DNA from 2 places in the Lysinibacillus sp. 54212 genome. Region 1 is predicted to be linked to the other one. Evidence: riboswitches for the same ligand, from Rfam matches in the RefSeq annotation. Region 1 holds a riboswitch; the other holds the start of a gene.

What was found. Region 1 has a riboswitch for S-adenosylmethionine ahead of V4T18_RS06340 (O-acetylhomoserine aminocarboxypropyltransferase/cysteine synthase family protein). Riboswitches for the same ligand answer to the same signal wherever they lie in the genome.
Region 2: it holds a riboswitch for S-adenosylmethionine, as region 1 does, so the genes downstream of both, metK (methionine adenosyltransferase) here and V4T18_RS06340 (O-acetylhomoserine aminocarboxypropyltransferase/cysteine synthase family protein) in region 1, are expected to answer to the same signal.

What each region holds. Positions count from the first base shown of each region.
Region 1 covers NZ_JBAFWZ010000006.1:157,964-162,399, forward strand. The annotation lists gene V4T18_RS06325 (hypothetical protein) at 1-343, shown strand, start outside; gene V4T18_RS06330 (hypothetical protein) at 361-738, opposite strand; gene nfsA (oxygen-insensitive NADPH nitroreductase) at 997-1,728, opposite strand; SAM riboswitch class I at 2,022-2,132, shown strand; gene V4T18_RS06340 (O-acetylhomoserine aminocarboxypropyltransferase/cysteine synthase family protein) at 2,299-3,603, shown strand; gene V4T18_RS06345 (hypothetical protein) at 3,829-4,227, shown strand.
Region 2 covers NZ_JBAFWZ010000014.1:61,692-66,127, forward strand. The annotation lists gene V4T18_RS11460 (gamma carbonic anhydrase) at 1-449, shown strand, start outside; gene V4T18_RS11465 (hypothetical protein) at 628-750, opposite strand; gene metK (methionine adenosyltransferase) at 1,225-2,421, opposite strand; SAM riboswitch class I at 2,661-2,780, opposite strand; gene pckA (phosphoenolpyruvate carboxykinase (ATP)) at 2,981-4,436, shown strand, end outside.

The DNA.
Region 1 (4,436 bases):
TGCGAATCCTGAAATTTCGGCGTATGCCTCTACACCAAACGAGGCACTTAAGGCTTACAAGACCGCGTTATCGAAGGGAAGCTCTACTGTAGATGGCTCCTCAAGTGCGGAGGAAGCAAAAACGCAAGGAAAAGTAGAGCGCGTGTATAAGGAACGAGTGGGTGATTATACTCTTGTATCGTTTTTACTAGAAACAGGCGAGAATTTTATCGTAAGCTCTGAGGTTGTTCCGCTAGCTGTTTATCTAGAACAGGGCGATACAGTGTACGTGACATTTTATGCAACAGGGGAACAATTCCAACCTGTAAAGGAAGTAACGATATCAGGGTTACGAACACACTAAAAAAGGGCTAGATGCTATTATGCATCTAGCTCTTTTCCATGTTGACGAAGACTATGCTGTTCTACAATATACTGTAGCATTTTTTCTTTTCGTGCCACGATTTGCTCGTCCTTATAAGGCTTTAAGCTATCAAATTCCATTTGCTGCTGCTTTAAAATTTCTCGCTCTTTCCCAAACTTGTCGGCAGGCTCTTGTTCAAATATATAAATTAAGTGGAAGATTTGTAATAAGGCTATTTCAGGACTTTCTAAATTATATACAAATTTCATATGCCAAATATCTGTGTAGGATACGAATTGATTCACATAATCCGATGCGTCCTTGTATTTCTCTTTATCGATATAGGGCCCGATACTGTCATGTATTTTTGCAAGAGCTAGGTTAATATCTGCCACAGAAAGGTAGTATTTGCGCACTTTTTTCATTTGTTGCTTTTCGATGGAATTGGCAACATAATTATTTGTAGTAATCTGAAAAACATCCCTTCATAATGAACATGAATACTACTATTTTAACAGATATATAGTATAAATATAACTAAAAAGAAAATAGAGTTATACGGACTTAGGTCATGTATAACTCTATTTTTATTATAGGTATTATGACAACTAGCTTGCATGTGACGTTGCAATGTGATTGTTAATACAGGATATTTATTTCCAATTGAACCCTTTTGACGATAAAAATTCTTTAATAAATGGTCGTTTTTGATCAATTAAAAAATCAGCCATTTGCTTTGTCCACGTTGCCATCTTTTGGTTAGAGGAACGGCTCGCATAATATTGCTCCATCGTTGCATCATAATCATCTAAAAGCGTATTATATTGCTCAACATCGTACGTATTTTCATGTAAAACAGCTTGTACCGGCAAGCGCGGCTTTGTTTCGTTTTTCTTTGTTGGTGTTCCAATTGTCATAGCGAACAGTGGGAAAACGAAATCTGGTAAATTGAATAGCTCGCTAATTTCAGCCGGATTTGTACGAGCGCCGCCAATATAACAAATGCCGTAGCCTGCAGCCTCTGCAGCGATAACAAAGTTTTGTGCAAAGAGCGAAACGTCAGCAACGCCAACGAGCACATTTTCTGCAGAATCCGCAACAATATCAATCCCGTGCTTTTGTCCTGCCACTTGAAGGCGCTTAAAGTCTACGCAAAATAGGAAAGAGGCACCTGCCGTTTTGAACTGGAAATCGTTTTTTGATAGTTCCCCTAATTTTTGTTTTTTCTCTTCATCTGTTACCCAAATAACACTATAGGCTTGTACAAAATGTGAGCTAGCTGCCATCTGTGCTGTTTCAATCAGATCAAGTACTGTTTCGCGTGGTATTTTTTCCCCTGTATATTTACGTACGGATGAGTGACTACGTAAAAGTTCTCTTGTCATCATATACTTCTCTCCCTTAGTGAAAATGGGCTTGAATGAAAGCCCTCTAAGCCCATATTATACTATTTATTATGACAAACCAATCCATTTCCTAGGACCTTGAAAGAGTAGTCCAAAAGTGTTCACTAAGATAATCAGGGGAATCCTTGTAAGGAATACTTTAATAGCGGTGGATTTTTTGAAAAGCTAGTAGGTTAAAAAATAAATATTTCAGAAAATTTTCAATTAATAGTTGACGGATTGATTTTTTGTGTTTTATACTGTGAAGCAACAGATGGAACATGAATTATATACTCTTATCGAGAGCGGCGGAGGGACTAGGCCCTGTGATGCCCGGCAACCAGTAATTCTTTTACTAAGGTGCTAATTCCTACAGATTCGAATCGGGATCTGAAAGATAAGGGGAGGAAAACTTGCTCATTCGCAGCCCTCTTCTTAATTTGAGAAGGGGGCTTTTTTATTCGCTCATTTGCCAAGCAAGTAAGCCCTTGACTCATACGAAGAGAGGTTTAGTTTTCTAAATCCTCCTCAAACCGATTAGTCCATCGAAATTTATTAGGAGGAAGATACATGTCAAATTTAAAACCGGAAACATTATTACTTCACGGAGGTCAAAAGCCTGATCCTGTGACAGGTGCAATCGCGGTACCGATCTATCGCTCAACAGCTTATGCATTTAACGATACAGCTCATGCTCAACGACTTTTTGCACTTGAAGAACCAGGGAATATTTATTCACGTATTATGAACCCGACAGTAGGTGTGTTTGAGGAGCGAGTTGCCTTACTTGAAAAAGGAACTGCCGCTGTAGCCCTGTCCTCTGGGATGGCAGCTATTAGCTTTGCGATTTTAAATATTGCAGGGACTGGTGATAACATCGTTTCAGCAGGTTCACTGTATGGCGGTACGTATAATTTATTTGCTACAACTCTTCCACGCTATGGTATTACAACTACATTTGTTGACGAGCGTGATCCAGAAAACTTCCGTAAAGCCATTAATGAAAATACTAAGGCAATCTATGCGGAAACAGTCGGCAATCCGTCATTAAATATTTTAGATATTGAGGCAGTAGCAGGCATTGCACATGAACATGGCTTACCATTAATTATTGATAATACATTCCCATCTCCATATGGTTCCAATCCAATTGATTTCGGAGCAGATGTAGTTATTCATTCAGCTACAAAATGGATTGGTGGGCACGGGACTACAATTGGCGGAATCGTTGTAGATGCTGGTAAATTCGATTGGACACAGGGTCGCTTCCCAGGATTTACAGAGCCTGACGCAAGCTATCATGGTATTCGCTATGGTATTGATACAGCAACTGCCGCATTTGCAACGAAGCTACGTGTGCAACTGCTTCGTGATTTTGGTCCAACACTTTCACCTGATGCCGCATTTAACTTTATTCAGGGCTTAGAAACGCTTCATCTGCGTGTAACGAAGCATAATGAAAATACAAAAAATGTCGGCGAATATTTACAAAAACACCCATTCGTGGAGTATGTAAATTATCCAGGCTTTGAGGATTTTGCATCACATAATTTAGCGGAGAAATATTTGAAAAATGGCTTCGGCTCTATTCTCACATTTGAGATTAAAGGCGGTCGTGATGCAGGAAGAAATGTCATCGATAATGTGGAGCTATTCTCTCATGTTGCGAATGTAGGAGATGCACGCTCGTTAATTATTCACCCTGCATCTACAACACATCAGCAATTATCCGCTGAAGAGCTAAAGGTAGCTGGTGTATCAGAAGGGCTCATTCGTCTTTCAATCGGCTTAGAAAATGTTGAAGATATTATTGCAGACTTAGACCAAGCATTATCAAAAGTTGCAGCCTCATTTGGCGCAGGAGCAAAAGCTTAAGTATATAACAAAGTTGTAGCGGTTTGACTCGTATCATTTCACGAGTAAATCGCTACATTTTCAATTAACTAAAATAGTGATAATTTTAATTCCTAGTATTTTTATAAGTATTATTGACAATGTGTAGTACATAGGGTAATATTTACATAATGTAAAGGGAAATCCCCATCCATTGTTCCAAAACAGAATGAGACAGCTTACAAAATGATAAAAGGAGTGTTGACTATGGGAAATGTCTACAGTGCACAAAATATTACTGCTTATTTCGTATATGAATTAAACGAAGTTGAAACATTTATTAATCAGAAGGTTATCCAAAATTTATTGGCGGCTGTTGATACTATGTGGAAGAAAACTTTTGGGCATAGTGCATTTTCAGAGGAAACACACGACCTTGCATCAACAGGCTATGTTGTAAATGAAGTGTACGAGGCATATAGGGAGCACGGGGGAGATCACATCGTTATGCCAGCAAAGGAATGGTACTTAGCCTATGGTCAATTCCAGCTCGTACATCGTACATATGGTATACCAGCATTTACAAAAAAAGAAGAAATTATCGTGAGAAAGATTATGGATCGTTATCGTGCAATATCCTCTAAAAAAATCTTGATCGCAGTATAAAATAAATCTGTGTAAAAAAGATGTCTAGTGTCCAAAGACATCTTTTTATTATTATCAATAGTAGAAACTCTAAATGTGTCGAAATGATGAAAGCTTTTTGAGGATGTAACCGCTTAATGTACATTTTACATAAACATTTGTTCATCTAGGGGAGATTTTTCTTGTTTTCCTGTATAATATAAGATAGAATTTTTTTATGTAAAATTATT
Region 2 (4,436 bases), on a different contig from region 1:
TTACTGGTGATGTTACAATCGGCTCAGATACAACGATTTGGTTTAACACTGTCATTCGTGGGGACGTTGCACCTACTATAATAGGAAATCGTGTAAGTATACAGGATTTAAGTTGCTTACATCAAAGCCCAAACAATCCGTTAATTATTGAAGATGAGGTAACAGTTGGGCATCAAGTAACCCTACATAGCTGCGTCATTCGCAAACGTGCATTAATTGGCATGGGGTCAATTATTCTAGATGGAGCCGAAATTGGAGAAGGCGCCTTTATCGGAGCCGGTAGCTTAGTACCTCCAGGTAAAAAAATCCCACCTAATTCACTTGCGATGGGGCGTCCTGCAAAGGTTGTTCGAGAAATTACTCCTGAAGACCGCGAAGATATGGATCGTATAGTACGAGAATACGTAGAAAAAGGGCAATATTATAAATCCCTGCAAGATAATAAGTAAACTATGGAACAAAAACTGCCGCTCCATGATCTGAGCAGCAGTTCAGAGTGTCGACAAACTCATTTTCATTGGAGTTTGCTAGAATTTTGTCCTAATAAAATAATCCATGAAAAACCGTTGATTTCCGTTCCAGGCGCTCCCTTTCCGCAGGCACGGCTTCGGGCCAACAGGACGTTGGTCAGGAAAACGTTGTCACATGATGTGACGATTTTAGTTTTCCTTCCTTTTGCGGACCGCCGCAAAAATGGATTTTCCGCTCGTGCTTTTCCTGCTGGAGTGTCGCGCCTTTCACTACAATCAACTACTATTGCTTAATGATAAGATATGCCGCTCTCTATTTATTAAAATGTTCCAGATGACGAATAAAAATAAAATCCATGACGTGAACAATTTGAAAAACTGGGATTTCAATAGCTTGTTTTTATCAATTTCATTTATCCGTTTGTCGGGAATAGGTTGGTGTTATTAACCTTTGGAAATTTTATTGAAATATATTGAAAAACTAGGCAAGCCCCGCCACGTAGACTTCTGTGGGATAGCGATAATGGAACGAAGGCTAAGATCGTCACGTCGTGTGACTACGCCTTCGTGACCAACATCGTGTTGCCCCGAGACCCCGCAGAATTTGCACTCTTGCAAATTTGAGGAGGCTCGGCGCTCGCCCACGAAAAGCGGAGTGGCGGGGCTTGCCGATTCAAAAAAAAACGGTTTATCGACAACCTAAAACTGCCGCTCCATGATCTGAGCGGCAGTTTTTGTGTTCAAATGAACATTCTTATAACTCAGCTTTTGCTCTTAAAGCATCGGCTTTATCTGTTTTTTCCCATGGTACATCTATATCTGTACGACCAAAGTGTCCGTAAGCCGCTGTTCCCTTATAGATTGGTCGACGTAGGTCAAGCATTTTAATAATGCCAGCAGGACGTAAATCGAATAATTCACGAATCCATTCTACAATTTTACTTTCTGCAACCTTCCCAGTACCAAATGTATCCACAGAAATAGACACAGGTCGTGCTACACCAATTGCATAAGCAAGCTGCACTTCAGCACGATCAGCCAGACCTGCTGCAACGATGTTTTTCGCTACATAACGAGCCGCGTATGCAGCCGAACGGTCAACCTTTGTTGCATCCTTACCTGAGAATGCGCCGCCACCGTGACGCGCATAACCACCGTATGTATCTACGATAATTTTACGACCTGTTAAACCAGCATCCCCTTTAGGTCCACCGATAACGAAGCGGCCTGTTGGATTGATAAAGTATTTTGTTTCTTCATCGATTAACTCTGCTGGTACGACTGGATTGATTACTACTGCTTTAATGTCTTTTTGGATTTGTTCAAGTGTAACGTCCTCATCATGCTGAGTTGATAATACAATTGTATCTACTCGAACTGGTTCGTTGTTTTCATCATACTCTACTGTCACCTGCGTTTTACCATCTGGACGTAGGTATGTTAGCTCACCCGTTTTACGTACCTCTGCTAAGCGACGTGCCAATTTATGTGCTAGGCTAATAGGTAATGGCATAAGCTCCGGTGTTTCATTACATGCATAACCAAACATTAAGCCTTGGTCACCAGCGCCGATCGCTTCTAATTGCTCATCAGACATTGAGCCTTCACGAGCCTCTAGCGCTTGATCAACACCCTGTGCTATATCTGGTGATTGCTCTCCTACAGCTACAAGTACAGCTAGATTTTCTGCATCAAAGCCGTATTTACCACGTGTGTAGCCAATTTCTGCAACAGTATCACGGATAATACCTTTCATATCAACATAAGTAGATGTAGTAATTTCACCTGAAACTAGTACAAGCCCAGTTGTTACAGTCGTTTCACACGCTACTCGTGCGTTTGGGTCCTCTGCTAAGATTGCATCTAAAATAGCATCTGAGATTTGGTCACAAATTTTATCTGGATGCCCTTCTGTTACACTTTCTGATGTAAACAATCGACGGTTTGTCATTTGTTTTCCTCCTATGATATCCTTGCAAAAATGCGCAATATTGATACGGTACTCATTACCCATGTAAGTCTACCCTTAAGGATTGAACTTCAAGCCCATTGCTAACTTTTACACGAGGATCTAGAAAGGTATATAATAATGAAAAAACTCAAATAAATAAGTTAATTCTTATTGTAAAACAAAAAAATCCCTTCGCTCATTTGTCATGAGGAAAGGAGTGTTCATGCCGTTACCTTTCACTCTTATCGTTCAAGGACATATCCTTGCATCAGGTTGGCACCAACACGTTATATGCTAGGCATATATTGCAGGTTGCCGGGTTTCATAGGGCCTGACCCTCCACCAACTCGGGATAAGAGTATCCGTTCAATTTCAAATAATACGTAATTTGCTGAAGGCTGTCAATATTTTTTGACGGAAATCTGAAATGTAAAAAAATCCACAAAAATAAATTTTGAATTAGTATAGATTATTTCAATCAATGTGTTATACTATTTTTGAATAAAAATAAAAGCCCTTTCAGTAGGGAACACTATACAAAAAGGATGGTATTTAATCGATGAATTCAGTAGAAATTAACAACGAACTGAAGGAATTATTAAGTGGAGCAAATGTTAACGTTCAACTTTCAGTACCACAATTAGTTGAGAAAGCAACTGCTCGTGGAGAAGCAATGTTAACTGTAGACGGTGCATTACGCGCTGAAACAGGAAAATACACTGGTCGTTCTCCTAAAGATAAATATATGGTTGAAGAAGAAAGCACAAAAGATAAAATTGACTGGGGTAAAGTAAACCGACCAATCTCAGCTGAAATTTTTGATAATTTATATGTAAAAGTCGTTAACTACTTAAAAGAGAAAGACGAGTTATTCGTATTCAAAGGATTTGCTGGTGCAGATAAAGACTCACAAGTTTCAATCCAAGTTGTAAACGAGTATGCTTGGCATAATCTTTTCTGTCATCAATTATTCATCCGTCCAACTGAAGCAGAGCTTGCTTCTCACGTTTCAGAATTTACAATCGTATCAGCACCTACATTCAAGGCTGATCCTGCTGTAGATGGCACAAACTCAGAAACATTTATTATCACTTCGATGGAAAAGAAAATCATTTTAATTGGTGGTACTGAATACGCTGGTGAAATGAAAAAATCTATTTTTGGTATTATGAACTACTTATTACCAGAGCAAGGTATTTTCCCAATGCACTGTTCTGCAAACGTTGGAGAAGCTGGTGATGTAGCTCTATTCTTCGGTTTATCAGGTACTGGTAAAACGACTTTATCAGCAGATAGCGATCGTAAGCTAATCGGTGATGACGAGCATGGCTGGTCTGATAATGGTGTATTCAACATTGAGGGTGGTTGCTATGCAAAAACAATCAACCTTTCTGCTGAAAAAGAACCAGAAATTTATAACGCTATTAAATTTGGTTCTGTTTTAGAAAACGTTGTTGTTCATCCAGAAACACGCGTTTGTGACTATGATGATGGTTCACTAACTGAAAATACTCGTGTAGCTTATCCGATTGACTACATTGAAAATATTGTATCACCATCGGTAGCAGGTCATCCAAAAACAATCGTATTCTTAACTGCGGATGCTTTTGGTGTGTTACCTCCAATCTCTAAATTAACTAAAGAGCAAGCAATGTATCACTTCTTAAGTGGCTTCACTTCAAAATTAGCTGGTACAGAGCGCGGTGTTACTGAGCCAGAACCAGTATTCTCTACATGCTTTGGTTCTCCATTCTTACCACTTCCTGCTACAGTATATGCTGAGCAATTAGGTAAGAAAATCGACGAGCATGGTGCACAAGTATTCCTAGTAAACACTGGCTGGACTGGTGGCGAATATGGTGTAGGTAGCCGTATGAAGCTTTCTTACACTCGTGCAATGGTTCGTGCAGCAATCGAAGGTAAATTAAACAATGTTGAAACAACAAAGGATGAGGTATTCGGCCTACACATCCCAACAACTGTTGAAGGTGTACCATCTGACGTATTAAACCCAC